Regions from separate parts of the Priestia megaterium genome, predicted to be linked through region 2. Evidence: riboswitches for the same ligand, from Rfam matches in the RefSeq annotation. Region 2 holds a riboswitch; each other region holds the start of a gene.
The links. Region 2 has a riboswitch for lysine ahead of CEQ83_RS22945 (aspartate kinase). Riboswitches for the same ligand answer to the same signal wherever they lie in the genome.

Region 1 (9,995 bases), 2.0 Mb from region 2:
GATTAAGGCACTGTCGATTTTAGATGAAGTTATTGCGACGATTAGAGCTTCTAAAGATAAGCGCGACGCTAAAAATAATTTAATTGGCAAATATGAATTTACAGAACCTCAAGCAGAAGCGATTGTGTCGCTTCAATTATACCGTTTGACAAACACGGACATTACAGCTCTACAAGCAGAAGCTGAAGAGCTAGGTGCTAAAATTAACGAGTTAGAAGAAATCTTACATAGCGAGAAAAAACTTTTTAATGTAATCAAAAAAGAATTACGCCGTGTAAAAAAGCAATACAGTACAGAACGCCGCTCAAAAATTGAAGCGGAAATCGAAGAGATTAAAATTAATCTAGAAGTGATGGTTCCATCTGAAGAAGTGATGGTAACAGTCACAAAAGACGGATATGTAAAACGAACAAGTCTTCGTTCTTACGCCGCGTCTAACGGGCAAGACTTCGGTATGAAAGATACGGACCGAATTTTAGCCAAGTATGAAATTAATACAACCGAAACGCTGCTCATCTTCACAAACAAAGGGAATTATTTATATATGCCAGTGCACGAACTTCCTGATATCAGGTGGAAAGACATGGGTCAGCATATCATGAACATTGTTCCAATTGATAAAGAAGAGCAGATTGTACGAGCGATACCGGTAAAAGAATTTAAAGAAAATCAGTATCTGCTTTTCTTTACGAAAAATGGTATGGTCAAAAAATCAGAATTACTTCAATATAAAGCACAGCGCTACTCCAAAGCTCTTGTCGCCGTTAATTTAAAAGGCGATGATGAAGTAGTGGACGTATATCAAACGGATGGTAAAAAACAAGTGTTTATTGCCACTCGCTCTGGCTACGGACTGCGTTTCCGGGAAGAAGAAATTAATATTGTAGGAACTCGCGCTTCTGGTGTAAAAGGAATTAACTTAAAAGACGATGATTATGTTGTAAGCGGCGTTATCTTCGATGAAGATGAAGCTCTATCAACTGAATTATTTATCGCCACGCAGCGAGGAGCTGTGAAAAAGACAAAAATTGCTGAGTTTGAAGAATCAGCACGAGCAAAACGAGGGCTAGTGATGGTCCGAGAACTAAAATCTAATCCGCATCAAATTGCAAAAGTAAAAGTAATCTCTAAAGAACATTACATGATAGTGGAATCATCTAAAGGTCAAATCGAGCAGGTTGATCCATCTACAATGCGAGCTAGTGACCGATATAGCAACGGTTCATTCGTATTGGACCAAAGCGAAGCTGGCAATTTAGTTGATATGTGGCTGGAAGAAAAATAACAAAAAAAGTAGTAAAGTTTTTAAAGCTTTACTACTTTTTCTACCCAATATTTTTAAAATAAACTATGTTCTAAATAAACAATGTAAAATGATTTTCCTACTCCTCATTCCAAATGAACATCATGCATCTCCTACACAAGCCTATAAGAAACTTTTGAATGTTCAAATTGTCCAAAACATATATATATAAGAACATCTAGGAGGTGTTATATATGAACTATTTTATTCACGTAACTCCTAAGACTAAACTTTTTGTTCGGGATATTGGAAAAGGGGAACCCGTTCTTTTCCTTCACGGGTGGCCTGTTAATGCTAAAATGTACGAATACCAATTTACAACGCTGCCGGCCTGCGGTATTCGGTGTATTGCTCCTGATCTTCGAGGATTTGGAAAATCAGATGCGCCTTTCACCGGCTATTCTTACAATCAATTAGCGGATGATATTCGTATGTTAGTAGAAAAATTAGGACTTAAAAATTATACTCTAGTAGGCTTTTCTATGGGGGGAGCCATTGCCATTCGATATATGAGTAGACACTTAGGATATGGTGTGAAGAAGTTAATTTTATTAGGGGCAGCGGCTCCAAGCTTTATTCAAAAAACTGATTTTCCATACGGACTTCCTTCTGAAGAAGTAAATACAATTATTCAAAATACGTATAGAGATCGTCCTAACATGCTTGAAGACTTTGGGAAAAAATTTTTTAATCAGCCTGCCAGCGCAGCTTTTAGAGGATGGTTTCAAGATTTAGGTTTAGAGGCATCTGGCCATGGAACGATTAAAACTGCGGTGTCTTTACGAGACGAAGACTTACGGGAAGATTTGAGTCAAATTTTCGCTGAGACATATATATTACACGGAAAAAAAGATCAAATTTGTCCATTTGATCTTGCAAAAGTAATGAATCGCCACATTTCATTTTCTACACTGATCCCATTTGAAAATAGTGGACACGGTCTTTTTTATGATGAACGTGAGAAAGTAAACGACACCCTTATTGAACTCATCAATAAAAGCTCAGCCGATAAGTAAGGATACACATTTAAAACCGAATTGGCAGCCAAATAAAAAAAGTAAAAAACCAGCACCTAATGTAATGAGGCGAAAAAGCTTAGGCGTGATAAATTTTCTTGTAAAATGAATGCTGCCCGCAATATTTAAATTCCAAAGAATTATGCCAAAAATAATAAAGAAGCTATGAAAAAAGACGGATAGCCACGTTTGACTTTGAAGACTTTCGCTTAAGCTTGATCCAAATACACCGAACCAAAACACAATATTTAAAGGGTTCATAAGAGCAATAAAAAAACCTGTAAAAAACGACTTATCTTTTTTAGCAGAGGGGTTATTTACATCTACTGAAAAGGAACGAGAGACAGCTTGTTTCATACTTTGAAAGCCAACAAATGTGAGCATGACAAAACCCGTTGCATACAGGACAACCGTAACAGCCTGCATCTGAACAAAAGGGGTTAACCCTATTAAAATGAGAAGCATAAATAAGATATCGGCTGTCATTCCTCCTAAACCAACTAGCCAAGAAGCCCAAAATCCTTTTGTCAGACCTCTTTTAATCATCTCTATATTAATTGGGCCTACCGGTGCTGCGAGACTAATACCTAGAATTATTTGTTTTATAGCAATCAAAAACCACTCCACAAACACAGCCTCCTTTCTAACTTGTCCAATAGTAGCTTATATATATATAGATTAGAATTTTATAATTTAGAAGCGAGATTTAGTTAAAAATACTCATAAACTTTCTTTTTTTTAATACACATGTAACGTTGAGTTCCATAAGGAGGGTTTTAATGGTATCAAAAATGCTTTTTCGAGCTAATGAGATTTTAGAGTCAACGCACGTCCCGTTCTGGGGGAAAGATGCTTTTCAATATTTCCAAAGCGATATATTATCAGAAGAAAATCCATTTCCCTGTATATTAGGGGTAGAAGGCTTTAAAAAAGATTTACTGCGTTTTTCATTTGTGACGACTCCTTATAACTATCAAGATATTAAACATGCAGCGGCGGCACTTAGAGAATACATAGATACATTTAAGACCATAGGTCGCTATACATCCTTTGTGTTATTCTTTAAGCCTGAACATAAAGAACGGTCAATGGAAGAGTACGAAACGATGTTTTGGGATACGCTGACGTTTCTTCATCAAATTGATCAAAAGAAATGGCCGCAAGATATTCCGAAAGACCCAAAAGATGCATTATGGGAATTTTGTTTTCACGGAGAACCTATTTTTGTCGTCTGTAATACGCCTGCTCATTCTCTACGTAAAAGCCGTAAGAGCAGAGGATTTATGATTACATTTCAGCCGCGGTGGGTGTTTGAAGGTATGACAGGAGATTCAAAAATAGGGAAGCATGTACAAAAAGTCGTCCGCGATCGGTTAAAAACATATGATGACGTATCAGCTCACCCTGAGTTAGGCTGGTATGGACAGCAGGAAAACAGAGAGTGGAAGCAATATTTTTTACACGATGATAATAACCATACTACCGGACAGTGTCCATTTAAATTAAAAAGGAGTGAGCAGCATGGACGTAAAAAAAGCCTCTATTAAAAAAGGAGTTGGCGGAAAGTTTGAAGAAGTAATTAAAGAGCTGCTTCCGGCGTATACTGGATACGTTGAAGTACAGCACGATATTGCTTTTCAAACACATCCGTCTCATACGCATCCAACTGATGAAATTCTTCATATCCTTGATGGATCTATTTACTTTACAGTTGAACGTGATACGGTTCTATGTCAGGCCGGAGATCGGATACATTTACCGAAACAAACGGTTCATTCTTCAAAAGCCGGTCCTGATGGATGCACATACGTTATTTCCATTTTAAAATAAAGATGAAAGAAGATGATGCTTATGCTACGTTCCCGACCAGTGCTGCTGCTTATCGATGTACAAGAAGGGTTTTATTCACCCCAGTGGGGAGAAAGAAACAATTTAGATGCAGAAAAGAATATGCTGACGCTACTGCAAGCATGGAGACGCCAAGATTATCCTGTCATTCACGTGCAGCATGCATCAGAAAATCCAGATTCTCCTTTACACCCAAGCTCGAAGGGGTTTCAGTTTAAAGAAGGATTTGGTCCACAAGAAGATGAATACTTAATTCGCAAGCACGTGAACAGCTGCTTCATTGGAACAGAGCTAGATAGCTATTTAAAAGCAAATGGCTATGATACGCTCATTTTAATAGGACTAACTACTAATCACTGCGTCTCTACGACTGCCCGCATGGCTGGGAATTTAGGGTACAGGACGTACGTTGTAAACGATGCAACGGCTTGCTTTGATTGTATGTCCTACGATGGAAAAACCAGACTTCCTGCAGAAGATGTACATACATTCGCACTGTCTTCTTTGCACGGAGAGTTTGCAACGGTCATTTCTACAAAAGAGACTCTTCAAGTCCTTCAAACCTTTCAATATGCCCAAAACCAATAACCGATGTGCATGCGCACATCGTTTTTTTATGTAGATTATGTTTATTAAAAGAAGTAAAATAAAGATAATTCTATACTATAAGGAGTTTGTACATATGATCATTCGTTATGCTAAAGAAGAAGATTTACCTATGCTTGTTGAAATTTATAATCAGTCCGTTCAAACAAGTGCTGCTACTTTTGACTTAACGCCTGTAACAGTAGAACAAAGAAGGGGCTGGTTTAATAATCATATTAGCAATGAACTCTTTCCGCTTATTGTCGCGGAAAAAGATGGAGTAGTAGCGGGCTATGCTTCGCTTTCTTCTTATCGAGATAAAGAAGCGTACATTCAAACGGTAGAGCTATCGATTTATATTGATAAAAATCAGCAGGGGTATGGCATTGGAAAACAGCTTATGAAGCGGATTTTGGAATTGGCTAAAGAACTCAACCATCACGTTGTCATTTCAGGGATTACAAAAGGGAATGATATCAGTATCAAAATGCATGAGCAATTTAATTTTACATTTTGCGGAGAATTTAAAGAAGTAGGCTGGAAATTCGATCAGTGGCAAGATGTGCTTTTTTATCAGCTTATTTTATAAGATGTATGACACCTTTACACATTGTAACGTTTTAGTTTCATGTGTAAAGGTTATTAAAATAATAAGTCATTTTATTATTTTAATACGAAAGGTGTTAGCTATCATGAATACAGCATATAAGAGCTATTCCAAAAAGATGGTCCAAAAAAGAACTGCATATCCAGCTGAATAGAATCAAACACAATTCTGAACTATCTACTATAACAGCAGATCCGCTTTTTCACCTGTTACAATGTACTCGTTCGGGCCTTCAAACTAAGCAAGAAATCATAGACTACATCCAAACCATTCCTAATCACCAACTTCCATCTTTTGCAACTCGTTTAAGCAGGTTAATTCAGCGTATTTATTATATCGAAGCTGCTGATTACTATAACCGTCCCCTCAAAGGTTATATGCTTGTTATGAAAAACCAACCCGCTTATATATCTCTTCATTTTGCCGATCAGCTCATATAAAAAAAGCTCTCTATTCTTTTGAATAGAGAGCTTTTTTTATTCGTATTTTTTCACTGTTACTTGACATTCTTTTAACGGGATAAGCTTCGACTTTTTCGTCCATTTGTATCCTAACCAAACAATTAAGAATAAAGGAAGTCCGATATAAGAAACAAGTACACCGTACCAGTCAATCGAGTCACCCATAAACGCCGAATAGTTTTGGCCTAAAATAACAACGGCACATAAAATAAAGGCAAAGATAGGGCCAAATGGGAAAAGTTTTGCATGATATGGAAGTTCACTCAAATCATGACCTTGAGCAACAAATGCTCTTCTAAAACGATAGTGGCTGATCGCAATTCCTAACCAAGCAATAAAACCAGACATACCAGAAGCATTAAGTAACCACGTATATACCGCACCGTCTCCAAAAAATGAAGCACCAAATGCAAGTGTACCGACAAGTGCCGTTGCGATTAAGGCATTAACTGGAACGCCTCGTTTATTCACTTTTGCTAAGAACCTTGGTGCTTTTCCATCTTTCGCTAAGTTCCACAGCATACGCGTAGAAGCATACATACCTGAGTTACCAGCAGATAAAACAGCTGTTAAAATAACGGCATTAATCGCTGATGCTGCAAACGCCAGACCTGCTCGTTCGAATATTAAAGTAAACGGACTTACTCTCACGTCATCACTTGCTAATGAATTCGCTGTGTATGGAATAAGCATTCCAATAACAAAAATAGCTAAAATATAAAATAACAAGATGCGCCAGAAGACTTGTTTAACTGCGCGAGGAACCGTTTTTTCCGGATCTTCACTTTCTCCAGCTGCGACTCCAAGCAACTCTGTTCCTTGGAATGAAAAACCAGCTGCCATAAATATACCTAGTACAGTGAAGAATCCACCGTGAATCGGTCCATCACCAAGCGTGAAGTTTTTGAAACCTGGTGCTTCATTGTTAAAGATACCAAAAATCATCATAATACCAATAACTAAAAAGATAATAACCGTTACTACTTTAATTAACGAAAACCAAAATTCAGATTCACCAAATCCTTTTACAGAAAGGTAGTTAAGCCCAAACATAATTAATAAAAACAGGGCACTCCATAAAATAGAAGAAGAGTTCGGGAACCAAAATTTCATAATAAGGGCTCCAGCGGATAATTCAGCTGCAATCGTAATAGCCCAGTTATACCAGTAGTTCCAGCCGAGAGCGAAACCAAAGGATGGATCTACAAAACGAGACGCATACGTACTAAATGAACCAGCTTCAGGCATATAAGCTGCGAGCTCTGCTAGGCTGGTCATCAAAAAGTAAACCATTACGCCAATAATAGCGTAAGCTAAAAGCGCTCCCCCAGGTCCTGCTGTGTGAATTGCTCCACCACTTGCTAGGAATAAGCCGGTTCCGATGGCTCCTCCTAATGAAATCATCGTTAAGTGGCGAGATTTCAACCCACGTTTTAATTCTTGCTGCTCTTGCATAGATAAATACTCCTTTCGAATGTACGGAAAGAGACGGGATAACATAAAAAAAGCCCGCAGTATATGTGCGCGCTTTTAAATCTGAAAACCGCGTCAACCTTCCGTGAAGATAGCTCTTCACATCACTCGCATGATGTGACAGTTCTGTTCCTGTTCGGAGACAGCCCCAGCTTAAATCAACCGAGAAGTGATTTAAACTTCGGCAATTTTTCCTTTCAAGCAACATCCTCAATGTTCTCTGCATTTCCGTTACTTTACTATTAAAAACTGCGACCTCTACCTCATCGATTAGGATGAGGGTTTTTTATATTCAATTGACATAAAAGAAGTATAACAAATACTAAAACGATTGTCATTATAAAAAATAGATTCAGAAAATAGAAACATCTTTGAAATCTCTCGAATCTATTTTGTTACGTATGGTATAATAAACATTGTCTTTATACTACATAAATATCCAAACGTACCACAGGGGGAGCCGCCGTGCTGAGAGTGAACGAAATGTTCAGACCCTTAGAACCTGTTAGTTAACGCTAGCGTAGGAATGTGGGAATAGTAGCATATAGTTGCTTACTCCTGTGTAAACCGTTTGATATGAATGATTCAAAAACAGGAGTGAGAAACGTGAATAAAGCATTACCTTTACAGGCTAAAATTGAAATAGCTATTTTTGCAGCATTGGCACTTCTACTTGACCTTTTGCCTTCCATTAAGATTGCAACGGCTGTAAGTATTTCGTTCTCCATGGTGCCCATTTTTATTATGTGCTTTCGCTGGGGAGTAAAAGGCGGGGCTCTATCTGGTCTATTATGGGGGCTTTTGCAGTTAGCGACAGGAACGGCTTATATTTTAACAGCGCTACAAACATTTATTGAATATATTGTGGCTTTTGCTTTTATAGGTTTTGGAGGTATTTTTTCACAATCTATTAAAACAAATTTAGCTACCAATAACAGATCAAAAGCTTTTGTTTTGATTGTTTTATCCCTTATTATCGGAAGCTTCGCACGTTATTTCTGGCACTTTATTGCTGGTATTATTTTCTGGGGATCGTACGCACCAAAAGGTATGTCCGCTCTGTGGTATTCTTTTTCAATGAACGGTGTTTCAATGGTAGGGTCACTAATAGCCTGCTTAGTCATTCTTTCATTGTTAATTCCATCGGCATCAAGAATGATTGTAACTAAATCACATTCATCATAAGAAAAAAGACTAAATCTACCAAGATTTAGTCTTTTTTTTCATTTGTCACCTTTGTTTACACAAAAGTGTGTCAGGTTTGATAACATAGTTAGTGAAATATTCAAAAAACTGTTTTATGATAGTCAACATATTCAAACGAGATAAGGGATTGATAGCATGCTACAGAAATGGATCACGAGCATAGGTTTAGATATTGGAACAAGCACAACAAAACTGATTGTAAGCAAGCTGTTAATAGCAAATCAACAAAATCAGTTTACGCTGCCAGGCTGTCAAATTATTGATCGTCGCGTAACGTATGCAAGTTCTATCTATACCACACCTATGGTAAACGAGGTTGAAATCGATGTTCAACGATTAACGGTACTACTAGAACAAGAGTACAAGAATGCAGAAATCTCCTTAGATCAAGTGGAGGCGGGCGCTGTGATCATCACAGGAGAAACTGCTAGAAAGCAAAATGCAGAGAGTATCGTTCACTATCTAGCCGAACATGCTGGAGATTTCGTTGTTGCAACAGCCGGTGCTGATTTGGAAGGAATATTGGCGGCAAAAGGATCAGGAGCAATCCAACATTCCGCTGAAACAAATGCAGTAATTGCCAATATTGATGTAGGAGGAGGCACTGCTAACATCGCCTTATGTCAAAATGGAAAAGTGATAGAAACATTTACCCTGCATGTAGGCGGGAGATTAATTCGGCTGAATTCAGACGGTTTTGTAACCTACATTTCACCTTATTTAACTGAATTTTTAAAAAATAATTCTTTAATACTGCGAGAAGGTGAAAAAGCAACATTTGAAAAACTCTCGTCTATCTGTCAATTACTAGCTGAAGAAACCGTGAATTATGTAAAAGCGCTGAAGCAAAATTCCACGCTGCTCGTTTCTCCTCATACAAGATCTTCTATCCAACCAGAAACAATCATGATTTCAGGAGGAGTAGGGGCAATGATGGAGAAGCAGAAGCCAAAAACAGTGAGGAAAGTCGCTGTACATGGAGACATTGGTCCTCTGCTAGCGTATCAGTTTCAATCCATACACGTATCTCAAGCCGCTGAAACAACGCGCGCTACTGTCATTGGGGCCGGCATGCAAAATACAGAAGTTAGCGGATCAACCGTATACATTAAATCAAAGCGGCTGCCGCTAAAAAATATTCCGATTATAGAGATACCCGTACAGCAAGAGGAGGAGTGGAATCCGCAGCTGTTTCAAGAAAGAGCTCGAACGGCATGTATGCAGGCTTCAACTGTTTTCAGCGCAGAAGATCCTCCCGTTGCTATTGCTTTATCTCATTTCCCTTACTGCAGCTATATAATGCTGCAAGAATTAGCAAAAGTAATAAGCGCTGAATTTGGTGCTTGTTTTAAAGGAGCTAAGTGCCTCGTTGTTTTATGCGAGCAGGATATTGCTAAAGCTTTAGGACAAGCACTAGCCAAACAGGAGAAAGAATTAGAAATTATTTGTTTAGATCAAATTGACTTTACCCACGGAGATTATATCGATCTAGGGTT
Region 2 (9,995 bases):
AGAAGCGCAAGGTAATGAAAATAGAAAGAAAGGGTGGGGGAAACAAATGGAGATTATCCAGGTTGAAACTGTTGATGCAATAAGCTTCATTACGTTGAATAGACAACCTGCTAACGCTTTGTCTCAAGATTTATTAAAAGATCTTTCAAGTGTTTTAAAACATTTAGAAGATAGCAAAGAGACAAGGGTTATCGTCATTAAAGGCGAAGGGAAATTCTTTTGTGCTGGAGCTGATATAAAAGAGTTTACATCACTGCAGCAGGAAAAAGATTACGAGAAACTTGCTGTTAACGGCCAAGAGCTCTTTGAGTATATTGAAAATTACCCAAAACCAGTTATTGCAGCTATTCATGGAGCTGCTTTAGGCGGAGGATTAGAGCTTGCTATGAGCTGCCATATCCGTTTGGTAACAGAAAATGCTAAGCTGGGCTTGCCTGAACTTCAGTTAGGAATTATACCAGGGTTTGGAGGAACTCAGCGATTGCCTCGTTATGTAGGGGTTCATAAGGCTTGTGAGATGATGCTGACAAGTGATCCAATATCGGGCAGCGAGGCAGTGGAGTTAGGATTGGCAAACGCAGCTTTTGAAGAAAGTCAGCTTATCAATGAAACATTTTTACTTGCTAGAAAAATTGCCAAAAAAAGCCCAATCTCTGTTAAAGCTACTTTGCAGCTGCTTCAACATGTAAAAACAGATGCTTATTACAGCGGCATCAAAAAAGAAGCACAATTTTTTGGAAGCGTATTCAAAAGCCGTGATGCTCAAGAAGGCGTAGCCGCTTTTATTGAAAAGCGCCAGCCCAAATTTTTAGGAAAATAAGCTTAGGAGGGGAATTGAATGAATATTTATGTGTTAGTAAAAAGAACGTTCGATACAGAGGAGAAACTTTCACTAAAAAATGGTCAAATTGTTGAAGATGGAGCTGAATTTATTATTAATCCTTACGATGAGTATGCAGTTGAAGAGGCTATTCAGCTAAAGGAAAAGCATGGCGGAGAGATTACGGTCGTGAGTGTAGGAGGGGAAGAATCAGAAAAAGAACTCCGAACAGCTTTGGCTATGGGAGCAGATAAAGCGGTTTTAATCAATACGGAAGATGACATAGAAGATGGCGATCAGTACACGACTTCTAGGCTGCTGGCACAGTACTTAAAAGAGCAATCTCCTGATTTAATCTTAGCAGGAAACGTAGCGATTGACGGAGGTTCAGGCCAGGTGGGACCGCGCGTAGCAGAACAGTTAGAAATCCCTTATATTACAACGATTACAAAGCTGGATATTGAAGGTGAAAAAGTGACGGTTGTACGCGATGTGGAAGGAGATTCGGAAGTTATTGAAACGTCGCTTCCTCTTTTAGTAACAGCTCAGCAGGGACTTAATGAGCCTCGCTATCCATCTCTTCCAGGGATTATGAAAGCGAAGAAGAAACCGTTGGTTGAAGTGGAATTAGACGATTTAGATTTAGATGAAGATGATGTAGAAGCAAAAACAAAGACAATTGAAATTTATTTACCTCCGAAAAAAGACGCGGGGCGCGTATTACAAGGAGATATAAAAGATCAAGTAACAGAGCTGGTCAATTTACTGCATAAGGAAGCAAAAGTCATTTAATAAGTCAAAAGTCAAAACAATGGGGGTATTGTAATGGGACGCAAAGTGTTAGTTCTTGGAGAAGCACGTGATGGGGGATTACGAAACGTATCGTTTGAAGCGATTTCCGCAGCGTCTACTGTAGCTGACGGGGGAGAAATTATTGCAGCGTTAGTAGGAAAGGACGTAAAATCTTTAAGTGAAGAACTTATTGCATACGGAGCAGATAAAGTTGTTGTGACGGAGCACGAAGATTTAGCTGCTTACACATCGGATGGTTACGCTCAGGCATTATTAGCCATCATTGAAAGTGAACAGCCTGAAGCTATCGTATTTGGGCATACGGCTCTTGGCAAAGATCTAGCGCCAAAACTGGCAGCTCGCTTAGACAAAGGACTTATCTCGGATGTGACGGATGTAGAAGTGGGAGGGGATCAAGTAGTCTTCACTCGCCCAATTTATTCTGGTAAAGCATTTGAGAAGAAAATCATGACCGATGCTTTTACGTTTGTCACGATTCGTCCAAATAATATTTCACCGCTTGCAAAAGATGAGGGGCGTACAGGTGATGTAGAGGATTTAAATGTTGAAATCAAAAACCTGCGTACTGTTGTAAAAGAAGTCGTACGCAAAGCAACGCAAGGGGTTGATTTGTCCGAAGCAAAAGTCGTGATTGCAGGTGGTCGAGGTGTAAAAAGCACGGAAGGTTTTGGACCTCTCCAAGAACTAGCGGACGTGTTAAATGGAGCTGTTGGAGCGTCTCGCGGAGCGTGCGATGCAGATTACTGCGACTATTCTCTTCAAATCGGTCAGACGGGCAAAGTAGTCACACCAGATTTATACATTGCCTGCGGAATTTCAGGTGCTATTCAGCATTTGGCAGGTATGTCAAATTCAAAAATTATTGTTGCAATCAATAAAGATCCTGAAGCGAATATTTTTAAAGTAGCTGACTACGGAATCGTTGGAGATTTATTTGAAGTAGTGCCTCTGCTAACGGAAGAATTTAAAAAGCTGAAAGTACAGTCTGCGTAAGATTCTCGGACAAAAGTATTTGAGACGAAGTGAAGAACGAACCGTTGATCAAGATTTTTGATTAGTGGTTCGTTTTTTTGTTAGGGTAAACGCAGGGTAGGTCTTTCTAGCAGGTGATTGGAGGGCAAGGCGAAGACTCCTGCTAGAAAAGCGAAGTCTTGCATGGAAATCAACTGCGGTGTCGCAAGCGGTTCAACCCATGTATACTATTTGTTCGTCTTTGGATTCATTTAGTCAGGTCTCAGCCTCATGGGAAACGAAATTTTCTACGCATATTTTTAGGCAAATTGTACAAACTAGAGCGGAGAATAAACAGTATAAATGTAAGCAAAAAGTTAGCAAACCTTATTTGAAGGTGATATACTGTGAGTAGAATTTGGATATTGCATATATTTAGGAGGAATTAAAATGGCTATTGCACATGCTACAGATAAAAACTTTACAGATGAAATTAAATCAGGCCTAGTGCTTGTTGACTTTTGGGCACCATGGTGTGGCCCTTGTAAAATGATTGCTCCAGTTCTTGAAGAAATTGATGGCGAACTTAACGATAAAGTTAAAATCGTAAAAGTAGACGTTGATGAAAATCAAGAAACAGCTGGAAAATTTGGTGTTATGAGTATCCCAACTTTAGTATTATTCAAAGATGGAGAGAAAGTTGATCAAGTAGTTGGTTTCCAACCAAAAGAAGCATTAACAGAATTAATTAATAAACACGCGTAAGTCAAAACCTAGCTCAGGCTAGGTTTTTTTCTTTTTCTCCACTTTTTCTCTTTTGGGAATACTTTTATTTAGCGAATATGCGTTCGTTTGTTTTATACTAGATGTAAGGAACACCGCCATAAATCCAGCTTATGTACATGTATTAAGACAGGAAAGAATGTAGGTTACGCTTCATAAGCGATTGTATAGATGGACAGAGTAAGAGAAGAGGAAGGAGAAAAGTATGAACGATTATTTAAAAGAAAAGCTGGCTATTTTACCGGATCAGCCCGGCTGTTACTTGATGAAAGATAAATATGGAACGGTCATTTACGTAGGAAAAGCAAAAGTATTAAAAAATCGAGTACGTTCCTACTTTACCGGATCTCATGACGGAAAGACGCTTCGACTTGTAAACGACATTGTCGACTTTGAATATATCGTCACATCTTCTAATTTAGAAGCGCTTATTTTAGAAATGAATTTAATTAAAAAGCATGACCCAAAATACAATATTATGCTTAAAGATGATAAGGGCTATCCGTTTATTAAGATTACAGCTGAAAAACAGCCCCGACTTGTTATTACAAGAAAAATAAAAAAAGATAAAGGGAAATACTTCGGTCCTTATCCTAATGTTCAAGCAGCAAATGAAACAAAGCGGCTTCTTGATCGCATTTATCCGTTAAGAAAGTGCTCCACTATGCCAGATAGGCCTTGTTTGTATTACCATATCGGGCAATGTCTAGCTCCTTGCGTAAAAGAGGTAAAAGAAGAGCAAAACAAACAAATTATTGAAAATATCACGCGGTTTTTAAATGGTGGATATGAGCATGTCAAAACAGAGTTAACTGAAAAAATGTTAAAAGCTTCAGAAGAACTTGACTTTGAACGGGCTAAAGAATACCGAGATCAAATTGCTCATATCGAAGCGACAATGGAAAAGCAAAAAGTAACGTTTAATGATTTTGTTAATCGAGATGTGTTTGGCTATTCTTACGATAAAGGCTGGATGTGTGTTCAAGTTTTCTTTATTCGCCAAGGGAAATTAATTGAGCGAGAAGTTTCTATGTTTCCTTTTTATAAAGAGCCAGAAGAAGATTTCTTAACTTTTATCGGTCAGTTTTATGCCAAAAATATTAAGCCAAAAGAAGTGATGGTTCCAGCAACGATTGATGCAGAGTTAGCTGAGAAGTTAGTAGAAGTAGAGGTTCAGCATCCAAAGCGAGGCAAAAAGAAAGAATTAGTAGAACTTGCGTGTAAAAATGCAAAAATTGCGCTCGGTGAAAAATTCTATTTAATTGAACGAGATGAAGAGCGTACAGTTGGCGCAGTTGAACGGTTAGGAGAAGAGCTTGGAATTGCCGCTCCTTATCGGATTGAAGCATTTGATAACTCAAATATTCAAGGAACAGACCCAGTTTCTGCGATGATTGTTTTTGTTGATGGGAAACCGGAAAAGAAAGAATATCGCAAATATAAAATTAAGACGGTAAAGGGACCAGATGATTACAGTTCCATGAGGGAAGTCGTTCGCAGACGGTATTCCAGAGCATTAAAAGAAGGTCTTCCGCTTCCGGATTTAATTGTTGTAGATGGAGGCAAAGGGCATTTAGCTGCAGTACAGGACGTTCTCGAAAATGAATTGGGACTTTTAGTGCCTACAGCAGGTCTTGTCAAAGATGATAAGCACAGAACCTCCAATCTGATGATTGGTGAGCCTCCTCAAATCATACCGCTTGAACGCAATAGTCAAGAATTTTATTTGCTTCAGCGAATTCAGGATGAAGTTCACCGCTTTGCGATTACCTTCCACCGTCAAGTGCGCTCTAAGTCCGCTTTTCAGTCAGTTCTGGACGACATTCCGGGAGTGGGAGAAAAGCGTAAAAAAGCTTTGTTAAAGCATTTTGGTTCGGTGAAAAAATTGAAAGAAGCAACGATTGAAGATATTCGAAATTCAGGTGTTCCTCAGAACATTGCTGAAAAAATTTATGAAACATTGCAAAAATAGTCTTGAAATAATAGAAAATATTTGATAAGCTATTAACTAATTTCATACGACACTTCATCAAATGAAGTGAAGATAGAGGTGCAAATTTAATCAGTACGCATCAGGAAGGGTATGAGCCCTTATGAACGATGCGGAAAGGGAAATTTGCCGAAGTGAACATTACCTCATAGTAATGATTGCTGGTTCTGCGTTGAATAAACGTAGGATTGTCAAGATGTAGATTCTTGGAGAGCTATCTCACGGCAGTGGACGGTTATGTTTTATAATTTTCGTTCGTTAAGCAATGAGAGCTCATCTCATTGCTTTTTTTATTGTCTGAGTAAAAAAATTTAGCTTCTCATCATCCTGCATATGCAAATTTATTGAAAAGGAATGAACAAAATTATGGCATTAATCGTTCAAAAATTTGGTGGAACATCTGTTGGTTCTGTTGAACGTATTCAACATGTAGCAAACCGTGTTATTCAAGAAGCAGAGCGCGGTAACCAAGTAGTAGTTGTTGTATCGGCAATGGGCAAAACCACAGATGCACTGGTGAAATTAGCAAGTGATATTACGGACAGTCCAAGTAAACGCGAAATGGATATGCTTCTTACAACTGGAGAACAAGTAACGATTTCCCTGTTAACAATGGCTCTTCAATTCAAAGGTCATGAAGCCACTTCGCTAACAGGTTGGCAAGCTGGTATCCAGACAGAAGCAGTTCACAGCAATGCACGAATCCAGCACATTGACACGACTCGTATTCAAAGCCAATTAGATAGAGGTCGAATCGTAGTAGTAGCTGGATTCCAAGGCTGTTCAGAAGATGGAAGCATTACAACATTAGGTCGAGGCGGCTCTGACACGACGGCAGTAGCTCTTGCCGCGGCACTAAAAGCTGCAAAATGTGATATTTATACAGACGTAACAGGAGTGTTTACGACGGATCCGCGCTACGTAGAAGATGCTCGTAAACTTCATTCTATTTCATATGACGAAATGTTAGAATTAGCCAATTTAGGAGCAGGGGTGCTGCATCCGCGCGCTGTTGAGTTTGCAAAAAATTATCAGGTACCGCTAGAAGTGCGTTCAAGCTTAGAAAACGAGAATGGAACGATTGTTGAGGAGGAAGTTTCAATGGAACAAAACTTAGTCGTAAGAGGAATTGCGTTTGAAGATAATATTTCACGGGTGACAATTGAAGGGTTAAACAACGAGTTACAAACTCTTTCTACTATTTTTACAGCATTAGCAAAAGAACAGTTAAACGTGGATATTATTATTCAAAACGTAACGGCTAATAATCGCCTCTCTATCTCATTTTCTATTAAAACTGTAGACGTAGAAGCTGCTCTTGCCGTCTTAAAAGAGTATAAATCTACTTTGGGGTATACGCGTATTGAACATGAAAGCGGTCTGGCTAAAGTATCGATTGTGGGATCTGGCATGATTTCTAATCCAGGTGTTGCAGCCGAAATGTTTGAAGTGCTGGCAGGAGAGAAAATTGAAGTGAAGATGGTCAGCACGTCTGAAATTAAAGTATCTACAGTTGTACCGCATGCTGATATGGTAAAAGCTGTTGAGACGCTTCACGTAGCATTTGAATTAGAAGAGCAGCAGGCAGTGCAAGTATAAAGAAGAGAAAAAAGACGTGGTATCTCCACGTCTTTTATATATACGTATTTCTTACTTTTTATAACGCTCCGCACGGGTTTCGGTAGGTAAGATATCTTTTCGGTCCCACTGCACGGAAATCAGCACTTTTCCGTTCTTTTCTTTAGGTGTTAAGTAGGCTTCTGTTAGGCAGTTGTTTTGACGCTGAATCTGTTCAGCCACAAATCCTGACTCAAGATGAAATGAACAAGTTTCCTGCTGAAATCTTTTGCTGACCACATCACCTGATAACTCAAGCTCTAGTGAATATTTATCTTTTTTGGCAAGCGTCAGTGTTCCCCAGGAAGCTGCTTTAAAAAAAGCGACGATTTCATCCATTGTATTTAATGGATATTTACGCGCAAGGTGTTTTCCTGCCCAGTATGAGATGGTATTCGTTTCGTCTCCAAGAAGCTCTGGAATCAACACGTCACGCAAAAGACTGTATCCAAAATATGGAACGTGATCAAGAGCTCTCTCTGTTTCAGCTGCGGCATTAGGTTCTAATGTTTCCATCGTCTCTTCAAGTTCTTGCTGTGATTCTGTTTGTAAATTGCTCATGCTTTCCCCTCTTTCTTTACTACTATTATATACAAATCTAAAAAACCTCTCACGCATTTTTTTAATAAAATGTAAGAGGATCTTTATTATGGTAAAAAGAGTTAGATGTAAAGATAAAAAATCCATAAAATTACTTTTAAAAGGGTACTTTTACCTGTGTAAATGTTTTGTGAACTTGTTTACAATAAAAGTATAAAGTAAACGCTTACTTAACTGTGGCAAGCGATATTATAATAGAAAGAAAAAATCTTTAACATCAATGTAGTAAGCGTTAACAAATATAAAATTTTATAAATTTATATTTTATAGAAGATTTAAACATCTTGCCTTGACGCTCTTAATCGATGGGAGTAAAATTAACCTGTCACATACTTTATTAGGAAATGCAAAGGTTTTCATTTCCTGTATTCACGATTAATCTATTTGTCTAGTGGGAGTAAGAAAGTTCTTCACAAACTATGTTCATTTAACTAAGGGGGGTCTACGCAGATGGCGGCAAACAGAGAGTTTCAATATCGGAGAATCCATTCACTACTTGGAGTAATACCAATCGGGATTTTCTTAACACAGCATTTAGTTGTGAATCATTTCGCGACAAAGGGAGAAGAATCATTTAATCAAGCAGCTCACTTCATGGAGAGCTTACCTTTCCGCTATGCTCTAGAAATTTTCATTATTTTCTTACCAATCGTTTTTCACGCAATATACGGTCTTTACATCGCATTCACTGCTAAAACAAACGTTAACAACTATGGATTTTTCCGTAACTGGATGTTTATCCTTCAGCGTGTTTCAGGTGTAATCACACTTATCTTCATCACATGGCACGTATGGGAAACCAGAATACAAGCTGCGCTTGGAAAAGAAGTAGATTTTCAAATGATGGAACGAATTTTAAGCAACCCAGCAATGTTTGCATTCTACATAGTTGGTGTTGTATCTACGATCTTCCACTTTGCAAACGGTCTATGGTCATTTGGAGTTAGCTGGGGGTTAACTGTAACACCACGTTCTCAAAGAATTTCAACTTATGTGACATTAGCAATCTTCTTAGCACTTACATTCGTAGGTGTTCGTACATTATTCGCATTTGCATAAAATTAAGGTTTTGAAGGAGTGGGGTTCCGATGAGTAACGGAAAAATCATCGTAGTCGGTGGCGGTTTAGCTGGCTTGATGGCAACAATAAAAATTGCTGAGTCTGGCAAGCAAGTAGATTTATTTTCACTAGTTCCGGTAAAAAGATCTCACTCAGTTTGCGCGCAAGGTGGAATCAACGGAGCCGTAAATACGAAAGGTGAAGGAGATTCACCATGGGAACACTTTGATGACACAGTGTATGGCGGAGACTTTTTAGCCAACCAGCCACCTGTAAAAGCAATGTGTGAAGCAGCTCCTGGTATTATTCACTTACTTGACCGTATGGGTGTTATGTTTAACCGTACTCCTGAGGGTTTGTTAGACTTCAGACGATTTGGCGGAACGCAGCATCACCGTACGGCTTTTGCTGGAGCAACAACGGGTCAACAGTTATTGTACGCATTAGATGAGCAGGTTCGTCGCTATGAAGTTGCCGGACTTGTGACAAAGTACGAAGGATGGGAATTCTTAGGTGCTGTTCTTGATGATGAGCGCAGCTGTCGCGGAATTTCTGCACAGAATTTAAAATCAATGGAAATTAAAACGTTCCCAGCTGATGCGGTTATTATGGCTACAGGTGGACCTGGTATTGTCTTTGGAAAATCGACGAACTCAGTTATTAATACAGGTTCAGCGGCATCTATCGTGTATCAGCAAGGTGCATACTATTCAAACGGAGAGTTTATTCAAATTCATCCAACTGCTATCCCGGGAGATGATAAGCTTCGTCTTATGAGTGAATCTGCTCGTGGAGAAGGCGGACGCGTTTGGACATATAAAGACGGTAAACCTTGGTATTTCTTAGAAGAAAAATATCCGGCATACGGTAACTTAGTACCTCGTGATATTGCAACTCGTGAAATTTTTGACGTCTGCGTAGCGCAGAAGTTAGGAATTAACGGAGAGAACATGGTTTATCTGGACCTTTCACATAAAGATCCAAAAGAGCTAGACATTAAACTTGGAGGTATCATCGAAATCTATGAAAAATTCATGGGCGATGATCCGCGCAAAGTACCAATGAAGATTTTCCCAGCCGTACACTATTCAATGGGCGGTTTATGGGTGGATTACGATCAAATGACAAATATCCCTGGCTTGTTCGCAGCTGGTGAGTGTGATTATTCGCAGCACGGAGCGAACCGTTTAGGAGCAAACTCATTATTGTCAGCTATTTATGGCGGTATGGTTGCTGGTCCTAAAGCCGTTGAATACATCAATGGTTTAGAAAAGAGCGCAGATGCTATTTCTTCAAGCGTATATGATCGTCATGTGAAAGAAGAAGAAGAGAAATGGAACAATATCATGAATCTTCAAGGTA
Region 3 (9,995 bases), 2.2 Mb from region 2:
TGCGGGCATTTGCCCAAAGTGCCGCAAGCGGCGTGTCTTCTGAAACACCTGCTGCTCCAAATGCTTGAATGGCACGATCAATGACTTTTAAAGCCATAGCAGGAGCTATTACTTTAATCATGGCAATTTCTTTCCGCGCTTTTTTATTTCCAACTGTGTCCATCATATAAGCAGCTTTTAATGTTAATAAGCGAGCTTGCTCAATTTCAATACGCGATTCTGCCACCCATTCTTGAATAACCCCTTGCTGAGAAAGCAACTTATTAAATGTAGAACGACTTTGAATACGCTTACATAATTCTTCGAGCGCTCTTTCAGCTGCTCCTATTAGACGCATGCAGTGATGAATACGTCCAGGCCCTAATCTACCTTGAGCAATAGCAAACCCTTTTCCTTCGCCTAAAAGCATATTGGATGCTGGCACACGCACATTGTCATAATGAATTTCAGCATGTCCATGAGGAGCGTGATCGTATCCAAAGACTGGCAGCATTCGTTCAATTTTAACTCCCGGAGTATTTAATGGAACTAGAATCATAGACTGCTGTTCATATTTAGATGCGTTAAAATCGCTTTTTCCCATGACAATAGCAATTTTGCAGCGAGGATCTCCCGCACCTGAAGACCACCATTTTCTTCCGTTGATTACATATTCATCGCCTTCTCTTACAATACTGCACTGAATGTTTGTGGCATCAGAAGAACCTATATCCGGTTCTGTCATAGAAAAGCAGGAGCGAATGTCTCCATTTAACAGAGGCTTTAGCCATTTTTCTTTCTGTTCAGGCGTTCCGTATCGAACCAGCACTTCCATATTGCCAGTGTCAGGAGCTCCGCAGTTAAAAGCTTCTGGTCCAATAATAGAACGGCCCATAATTTCGCAAAGAGGAGCGTATTCTACATTTGTTAGACCTGCTCCGTATTCGCTTTCTGGCAAAAATAAGTTCCATAGCCCAGCTCGCTTTGCTTTTTCTTTTAACTCTTCCATGATTGGAGGAACAGCTGACCATCTAGATGGCTGTTCATTCAGCTGTTGTTCGTATAGCTGTTCATTTGGATAAATATGCTCTTCCATAAAAGAGCTCAATTCTTTTTGCAGCTTCACTACTTTGTCAGAGTAAGAAAAATACACGGTAGTCCCTCGCTTTCATTTACTTACTAACCGGTTGGTATGTTACATATTCATCATAAATGAAGGGAAATAATTCAGCAAGATATTTTTAGAAAAATTCTAAATATTATATTATTTATAAATAAAAAAAGAGAGGTTGTAACCTCTCTTTTTACGCGGATGTCATTTCCTCAAATACGGCTGATACTTTTTCAAACTCATCATCATCTTCAATTGAAGACCATTCACCATCATCTTCAATTTTTAAAAAGAAAACATCAATTTCTTCTTCTGTTTCAATTAAAACTTCTTCCACAAACGCAACGGCAATATAATCGTGGCCTTCAATCGTCATTTTTCCAAGCACTTCAATATCTTGCTCTTGATCATTTTCATCTAAAATTGTAAAAATCTCTCCCGTTTCAATACGTTCCATCGTATTCCCTCCTATTTTAACCTCATTATTCGTTCACTAACATGTATTCCCCTTTAGAAAAGGTTTCATGCTTATAAAAGTAGAATCTACTTTTTAAAAGGCAAAAGAATGTCTACGGTAGTTCCTTTTCCAAGTTCACTTACAAAGTTAATTTCTCCTCTATGTTCTCGAATGATCTTATAGCACACCATCAGTCCAAGCCCCGTTCCTTTCTCTTTCGTACTATAAAAAGGTTTTCCTAAATGCTGCATTCGTTCCTGCGTGATGCCTGGCCCCTCGTCGCTAAACCGGACAACAAGGTTCTCCTGATTAAATCTTTTTAGTTGAATCGTTACGGTTCCTCCACTTGGCATGGATTCGACGGCATTTTTAAATATATTGCTAAAGACCTGTTTTAACTGGTTTTCTTCGCATAATACGAGAGGAAGATGAAGATCAATCTCTTTTTTTACGTGAATTTTCTCTGTAATCCCCTGCACCTCAGCTAGCTTTAACGTGTTCTCTAAGATATCTTGGACGTGTTTGTCTTTGTAGGTTTTCGCCTGAGGCTTTGCAAGACTCAAGAACTCGTCGGCAATCAATTCGATTCTATCTAACTCATGATTTATCATTTCTACATAGTAAGGCTGACCGCTCGTTTCTTCTAATAACTGCATAAATCCTTTTACCGCTGTTAGAGGGTTTCTGATTTCGTGAGCGATACCCGCTGCTAACTGTCCGACTAAGGAAAGCTGAGCGGATTCACGCAGCAATTTTTCAGTTTTTTTACGTTCTGTAATATCACGAAACAAAACTTGAATGGCCTGCTTTCCCATATACGGAATAGGAAAGGCAATGGTTTCGGCATCAATCGTATGACCGTCTTTATGAATAAACTTTTCTTCCTGCAGATCCACAGATTTATTTTCTGTTTTCATTCGATAAATTCGCTGTTTTACAACATCATAGTAATCAGGGTGAACAAACTGATAAACACAAGCTCCTAATACATCTTGAGGATTCTTGTATCCTAGTGCTTTAGCTCCTGCAGGGTTGATATAATCAATTTTACCTTCACTATGAACGATAATTGCTTCCGGGGATAACTCAATCAAACTTCGGTAGCGCTGTTCGCTTTCTTTTAAAGCCGTCTCATCCTGCTTGCGCGATGTTATATCTCGATAGACAAACGCAATGCATAACGGCCAATCATTCATATTTTCAACGCGAAATAGTGTGACGCTTACATTAATTAAATGCCCGTCTTTATGCTGTCTGACCGTCTCGAATTCCGTTTTCGATTCCCCTGATTGAATAGTCTTATGAAGTTCGCACACGGGCTCCTTTAAAAACGAAGGTATAATCGGAAGAGGCTTTTGATGAATTTCTTCAAACGTCCAGCCAAATGTATTCTCAAACGCAGGGTTCACTTGAAGCGTTTTACCCTCTAAGTCAACGATAGCAACAGCATCTGCGTTATGATAAATAAAAGGCTGAATCTGTTCTTTTTTCTCCTGATAACTAGTTATATTCACGCAATGTCCCATAATTTCAGGTTTTTCTGTGTAAGATAAAGGGGTTAAGTTTACTACATAGCGTTTATCATTTATTTGAAGCTCGTACATAAGCTTTTTCTTTTTATTTAGCGCTTCGAAAAAATGCTCATACGAGACCCATTCTTCTAGAGGTATTTTTTGCTCAGAAACGCTTTCTCCTTGATACATACTGTAAACAAGGTGGTCACCTTTTTGTTTGTAAGCAAATATGATTCCTAGAGCCTCAGCTGAATGATTTTCTGCATGTAATCGGACTATTTTTTTATTTTCGTTCATCGTTCATATTTACCTACCCCTCACTAGCATCTTTCCTAATCGTTCTCATTCTCTTAATTTTACATGAGGCGTTTAAAATTTACTAGATAAAGAAGCAGATATTTTCCATTCATTCACATAAAAAAAGCGCCTGTATAGGCGCTTTTTTATGTGAATAGGAATTACTTTGAATGATGCATTTTATGACAGTGCCGCTTCGGAACAAACCCATTTTTCTCCATATGCTGATAGCGATTTTCCATATGTGAAGAAATGTTTTGACTCTCCGTTTTGCTTAGCACGCCGTACTCCACATATTTTGAAAGTATTTCTTTCTTTTTTTCGAACATTTCTTTGTACAGAACGGATAATTCCTGCTTTTGCTGAGACGTCAGCTGCACGTCTTTTGTTTCTGGCTGAGGATTGTTTTCCGCTAATACAGGCGTGCCGCTCATAAATAAAAAAGCTGCTGCTGCACTTATCATAACCTTTCGCAAACAATCTACTTCCTTTCATCATATAGTAGTTATAGTTTGCGAACTTCTATTTGTTTTCATTCATTCCATTTGCTTAGGACTCAATAGCTCCTCTTACATCATAATCGCTAAGATCAATTTCCATTTCCATTTCAAGTGCTAATTTAGCAAGCTCTGAACCAAGATAAGGACCCGACGTTAAGCCTGAAGCTCCGAGACCATTCGCTACTAGTATTCCTTCGTAAGCTGGAAGAGCCCCAATGACTGGCAAGAAGCCTGGAGTAAATGGTCGAAACCCTACCCTTGTTTCTAAGACTGTGCTTTCTGTTAAGCCAGGAGCAATTAATAAGGCCTTTGAAAAAATTTCATGAAGCCCCCCAGCCGTTACTCTCAAGTCATAACCCGTGTCGTTTTCATGTGTTGCTCCTATGACAATTTGACCTTGTTCAAACGAAAGAATATATTGGTCGCTTGGAGGCATTACAACGGGCCAGTCTTTTGTATCTAAATCAGGAAGATGCAAGTGGACAATTTGCGCTTTTTGAAAGCTTGCTAAAAATTTCACTCCAAGAGGCTCTAGTAATTGATTTGCCCACGCTCCTGCTGTCACGATTGTTGTACTTGCTAGAAGGGTTTGTCCATTTACGGCAACGCCCGTTACTTGATTATTTTCATAAAGTAGTTCTGCGTTTCCTTCTATTATTTTTGCACCGTTTTTCTTCGCTGCATTCACAAGTGCGTTTCGAAGAGCTCTTCCGTTAACGCGAGCGGCTCCACTAATATGAACTGAACTGTATTCTTCCGAAAGAGCCGGAAACAAAGCCTGTGTTTCTTTAGCGGATAAACGTGTAATCTCGCCTATTTCGGGGGCTTCTTCCCGACGCTTATATGCTCGTTCTTCCATTTTTTTAAGCTTTTGTTCATCAGTGTGTAAACTAATTGCTCCTACTCGCTTATATCCCGTATCCGTTTCTCCATCTTCTTCTAATTGCTGAATTAATGTTTGATAGTACTTGGCGCCGCCTTTTGCTAAGCGGTACCATGCTTTATTTCGACGCTGCGAAAGCCATGGACAAACAATTCCTGCTGCTGCATCAGTAGCTTGACCAGCATCCTTGCGATCTATCAATGTCACATCTGCTCCTGCTTTTGCTAAATGATATGCCGTAGAAGCTCCAAGTACCCCAGCTCCAACTACGATGTATGTTTTCATACCAAAACACCCTTTTCTTTCTTCTAGTATTCTCATGCTATATGTATGCAATTTTAGCATAGCAAAAAAAGAAGTCACATACTAGGCGAAGCTATTTTAAGCTTATTTTTAAGCCTTGCTGACTTTGACATATAGCTCCTTTCGTCTCGTAAACAAAAGCGGTAGAAGTTCTTTTACCAAGATTATAACAGGGTGAAGAAAGCCATAAATAGTGGTAGTACGTCTTTAACGCTGTGGCTTACGGCTTTTTTATTATAGGTGCTGAATAAAAAAATGAAAGAATAAAACCACTATAATATGTAAATAAAAAGAAATAACCATTATTTTAAGGAGAGCGTATGCAATCTTCATTTGTATTATTTTTTATCATTCTTGGTTTACTATTTGGCAAGTGGCGAAGGTATCAAGAATACTACCCTACTTTGCTGTTTTGGGTCACGGGGAATTTGCTTTATGAAGTGCTGCTGTTTCATCACCGCGTATGGGTATTTCACCCTGTTGGTATTGATCATCTTTTTCTACCCGATCACCTAATGGTTTCTCTTGGAATAACCTTAATTATTTATCCGTTTGTTATACCGGTTTTTTTAGGAAGGCTGCCGCTGCATGTAAGCGGCCGGCTGTGGTGGATTCTTTTATGGGCGCTTTTATTTACTGTGATTGAGTTCATTGCTTATGTTAATCACAGTATCACTCATCATTATGGATGGTCGCTGCTATGTTCTTTTCTCTTCAATATTGTCACGTTCTCACTTTTAATCATTCATCAGAAGACAGCGCTGGCTGCTTGGATTCTATCTGGAAGCTTCATAGCTTTTTTATTTATCTTCTTTGATATTCCTATGCCTTAACTTTTCATTGACTAGACAGAGGAAAAGGAAATATAATAGGAGTTACATTTAAATATAATTTTCCTCTCTGAGAATAGAGGTGCATGAAATCAAGAGTCACTTATTGGAGACTAATGGAGTCTGTGAAGATAAGTAAAAGGGATTTCGTGCCGAAGTATATAAACATCCATTGTGTTCATATACTGGTTCAGTATTGAATAAATGCTGAGCTGTCACAAACCACTTGGTTTGTGGAGAGCTATTGAAGAGATGTTGATGCCTAGAATGTAATAATACTTTATTATTATGAAACCAAGACGCGTGAACATCACTTCACGGGTCTTTTTTGTGTTTTTCTACTGACCATCAAAGTTATAGTTGAATGATTTAAATGGAGGGATACGGATTATGTACTTACATGGAACGAGTAAAATTAACAGCAGCAATCATTTAGAAATTGGGCAGTGCGATACGGTCGAACTGAAAAAACAATACGGCACTCCCCTATACATCTACGATCAAGAATTAATTGAGACGAAATGCAAGGCCTTCCATTCAGCCTTTCAAAGAAGCGGATTTTCATATCAAATCGCCTATGCAGGGAAAGCGTTTCTTTGTATGGAAATGGCTAGCCTTTTAACGAAGCTTGATATGTCATTAGATGTGGTCTCAGGAGGCGAATTATTTACAGCTCTTGAAGCGGGATATCCAGCTGAACGCATTCATTTTCACGGAAATAACAAAACGATTGAAGAAATTGAAATGGCTCTTGATGCGAATATTGGCTGTTTTGTTGTGGATAACTTTACCGAACTTGAAGTTTTACATGCCTTAGCAGCTGAGCGCAAACAGAAAGCATCTATTCTTCTGCGTGTTACTCCAGGGATTGAAGCCCACACACATGAGTATATTATGACCGGACAGGAAGACTCCAAGTTTGGATTTGGTCTTTCCAATGACCAGGCTATGAAAGCGGTAAGTTCTGCATTAGAAAAGCCTTACTACGATCTTTTAGGCATTCATTGTCATATTGGTTCGCAAATTTTTGAAGTAGATGGTTTTTCTCGCGCCATTGATATTTTAACTGATTTCTTATTCAGTATTCGTGATAAAATGGAATTTGAAGTAAAAGTTTTAAACGTAGGTGGTGGTTTTGGTATTCGTTATACCGAAAGCGACTCTCCACTTCCAGTTGAGTATTATGTAGATGCACTGACAGAAAAGCTAAGCCGCACGTTAACTGAACAGAATTATACCCTTCCGGAAGTCTGGATTGAGCCTGGAAGAAGCATCGTAGGAGAAGCAGGTACAACGCTTTATACAATCGGCTCAACGAAGGAGATTCCAGGTGTACGCAAATACGTAGGAATTGATGGCGGTATGACCGATAATATCCGTCCTGCTCTTTACGATGCAAAACATGAAGCTGTCTTGGCTAATAGAGTGACGGATAAAAAAGATGAAACAGTATCAATTGCGGGGAAATGCTGTGAATCAGGAGATATGCTTATTTGGGATATCGATTTACCGCGCGTTAATCAAGGAGATTTACTAGCAGTATCCTCTACAGGTGCCTACAACTATTCAATGGCTAGCAATTACAACCGTATTCCGCGCCCTGCTGTTGTATTTGTGAAAAATGGAGAAGCTCGTCTTGCTGTAGAGCGAGAAACATACGAAGATTTGGTGCGTAAAGATGTAAAGCCAGTCGTTACTACGTATGCAATGAGCAAATGATAGCTGTTCTTGCGTAGTAAAGAAGCTATTGTTGTTTGGAGGAAATCTATATGGTTTTAAGTGTATTTAAAACGTACAGATCATCGCTTATTCTGCTTCTCGCTATTTTAATTGGCGGGATAGCAGGATATGCTATCGGGCCCGATGTGGCAGTCGTAAAGCCCTTTGGTGATTTGTTTCTTAATTTAATGTTCATGATTATCGTTCCCCTTGTCTTTTTTAGTGTGGCTTCGGCGATCGCAAACATGAACGAAATGAAACGTCTTGGTAAAATTATGCTAGGTATCGCCGTTGTGTTTGTCGCCACTGCTGCTGTTTCAGCCGTTCTAGGCTTTTTAGGCGCATCACTTTACAATCCGCTGCACAACGTAGATACTTCTGCCATTAAAGAATTAATGGGTGACAGTGAAAATACAGCTGAAAAAATGACGCTTTTAAATCAGCTTGTTAGTACATTTACTGTACCTGATTTTGTTCAGTTATTTTCGAAAGAGCATATTTTACAATTAATTGTCTTTGCCGTTATCTTCGGTATTGCTACCACGATGGCTGGTGAAAAAGGACAGCCTATGGCGAAATTTCTGACTTCGGGTCAAGAAGTATCGATGAAAGTCGTTAAAATTGTCATGTACTATGCTCCAATTGGTTTAGGGTGCTATTTTGCTACTGTAGTAGGAGAACTTGGACCAAAGATCTTGCAAGGGTATGCTAGAGCATTTATTCTTTATTTATTAATTGCAATCGTTTACTATTTTGGCTTCTTTACGCTCTACGCATGGATTGCTGGCGGTAAAGCAGGAATTAAGCTGTTTTGGAAAAATGCAGCTGCTCCTTCTATCACTGCTATTGCTACCTGTTCTTCCGCGGCATCTATTCCAGTCAATTTAGACGCAACAAAGAAAATGGGTGTGCCGCTGGATATTGCTGAAACAGTGATTCCATTAGGAGCAAACACCCATAAAGATGGTTCTGTTATCGGTGGTATTCTAAAAATTGTTTTCTTATTCAGTTTGTTCGGCAAAGATATGACGTCTGCTACGAGTATTTTGAGCATATTAGGCGTAGCCTTTTTAGTTGGAGCCGTAATGGGAGCAATTCCTGGAGGCGGTATGATTGGCGAAATGTTAATCATTACAATTTACGGATTTTCGCCAGAAGTTCTGCCCATCATTGCGGTCATTTCCACAATTATTGACGCCCCTGCTACGCTCTTAAACAGTACGGGAAATACAGTAACAGCGATGCTTGTTACAAGGTTTACAGAAGGAAAAGACTGGATTAACAAAATTATCACCACCGATAAAGTCGCCTAGTAAAAAAGCAAAGGGAACAGTCTTAGTGACTCTCCCTTTGCTTTTTTCGTGTGCAGTAATATCGATAGCCGTGTATAAAGTTTGTAAATACGCACATTCTATAGGTATGTTTCATAACCGGACTGGAGGTGTCGTCTAATGAGTAACGCTGCAGGAGGTTCAAAGAAGAATCAACCGAATGATGCGAATCACGTAAGTGCAGAAACAAAAGCTCATCAAAAACGTCTCACTGAGCAAAACAAACAAGAGCATCAAGCTGAAGAGCGAAAATAAAATGACGTCAAAGAACGTTTGGCACAGGCCCTGCGTTCTTTGACGTCATTTTATTTTGAGAGAGCTTAATGACGACGCTCTTTATAGGTCTATCGTACAACCTCCTTTCAAACTTTTACATATTCTATTAATAGGTTTGTAAAAGGAGGAATGATATGGTGTTTTCTTGGATAGAGATTACAGCTGCAGCCTTTGGGCTTTCAGTTATTTTGATAAGTTTTGCATTTTTGCCCGAACGTACAGGCAAAAATCTTTATATTCCTCATCAGCTAGTAGCAAAATCTATGTTTCTCTATAAAAAGATTATTGGTTTTATAAATCAATTTCGACAGAAACTTTAGTTCATTTCCTTTCCTCGTTTTTATTCATTGGATAGCTCCCTTTTTTAATCAGCGCATTTACAGTAAATAATTTAATGGTTAAAATAAAGAGTAAAAAAAAAGGATAAGCAGTTTGCAGAAATGGAGTTTCACATGGAAATCAGAGACTTAGAATACTTTATAGAGGTAGCGAATCATAAAAATTTTACAAAGGCAGCGCTGCAAGTTCATTTGTCACAAACGGCTTTAAGTAAAGCCGTCAAAAAAGTAGAAAATGAACTAGGATTTGAGCTTCTTGACCGTTCAACAAGAGAATTAAAGCTAACCGATGCAGGAGAAGTCGTGTATCATCAGGCAACTAAAGCGCTGTCGGTGTTAAAAGACATGCCTCACTTGTTGGGCGATTTAATGAACTTGCAAACAGGGCAAATCAAGATGGGAATCCCTCCGCTCATCGGGACCTTGTTTTTCCCGAAGATTGCAAAAGCATTTAATG

Region 1: linked by a shared signal. The riboswitch ahead of CEQ83_RS12455 (amino acid permease) and the one ahead of CEQ83_RS22945 (aspartate kinase) in region 2 are both predicted to bind lysine.
Region 3: linked by a shared signal. The riboswitch ahead of lysA (diaminopimelate decarboxylase) and the one ahead of CEQ83_RS22945 (aspartate kinase) in region 2 are both predicted to bind lysine.

What each region holds. Positions count from the first base shown of each region.
Region 1 covers NZ_CP023317.1:2,484,151-2,494,145, reverse strand. Annotated here, with positions in the region: gene parC (DNA topoisomerase IV subunit A) at 1-1,285, shown strand, start outside; gene CEQ83_RS12490 (alpha/beta fold hydrolase) at 1,498-2,319, shown strand; gene CEQ83_RS12485 (LysE family transporter) at 2,305-2,946, opposite strand; gene CEQ83_RS12480 (YqcI/YcgG family protein) at 3,099-3,866, shown strand; gene CEQ83_RS12475 (cupin domain-containing protein) at 3,841-4,149, shown strand; gene CEQ83_RS12470 (cysteine hydrolase family protein) at 4,171-4,755, shown strand; gene CEQ83_RS12465 (GNAT family N-acetyltransferase) at 4,850-5,341, shown strand; gene CEQ83_RS12455 (amino acid permease) at 5,836-7,275, opposite strand; lysine riboswitch at 7,378-7,562, opposite strand; TPP riboswitch at 7,737-7,837, shown strand; gene thiT (energy-coupled thiamine transporter ThiT) at 7,870-8,478, shown strand; gene CEQ83_RS12445 (ethanolamine ammonia-lyase reactivating factor EutA) at 8,635-9,995, shown strand, end outside.
Region 2 covers NZ_CP023317.1:4,474,385-4,484,379, reverse strand. Annotated here, with positions in the region: gene CEQ83_RS22970 (enoyl-CoA hydratase) at 47-820, shown strand; gene CEQ83_RS22965 (electron transfer flavoprotein subunit beta/FixA family protein) at 839-1,612, shown strand; gene CEQ83_RS22960 (electron transfer flavoprotein subunit alpha/FixB family protein) at 1,646-2,626, shown strand; gene trxA (thioredoxin) at 3,035-3,349, shown strand; gene uvrC (excinuclease ABC subunit UvrC) at 3,573-5,339, shown strand; lysine riboswitch at 5,405-5,582, shown strand; gene CEQ83_RS22945 (aspartate kinase) at 5,724-6,956, shown strand; gene CEQ83_RS22940 (YslB family protein) at 7,008-7,535, opposite strand; gene CEQ83_RS22935 (succinate dehydrogenase cytochrome b558 subunit) at 8,025-8,633, shown strand; gene sdhA (succinate dehydrogenase flavoprotein subunit) at 8,663-9,995, shown strand, end outside.
Region 3 covers NZ_CP023317.1:2,288,990-2,298,984, reverse strand. Annotated here, with positions in the region: gene CEQ83_RS11520 (acyl-CoA dehydrogenase) at 1-1,132, opposite strand, end outside; gene CEQ83_RS11515 (DUF1292 domain-containing protein) at 1,284-1,547, opposite strand; gene CEQ83_RS11510 (PAS domain-containing sensor histidine kinase) at 1,634-3,358, opposite strand; gene CEQ83_RS11505 (YckD family protein) at 3,520-3,834, opposite strand; gene CEQ83_RS11500 (NAD(P)/FAD-dependent oxidoreductase) at 3,908-5,026, opposite strand; gene CEQ83_RS11495 (CBO0543 family protein) at 5,365-5,877, shown strand; lysine riboswitch at 5,944-6,126, shown strand; gene lysA (diaminopimelate decarboxylase) at 6,265-7,593, shown strand; gene CEQ83_RS11485 (dicarboxylate/amino acid:cation symporter) at 7,644-8,906, shown strand; gene CEQ83_RS27585 (hypothetical protein) at 9,045-9,179, shown strand; gene CEQ83_RS11480 (hypothetical protein) at 9,335-9,520, shown strand; gene CEQ83_RS11475 (LysR family transcriptional regulator) at 9,653-9,995, shown strand, end outside.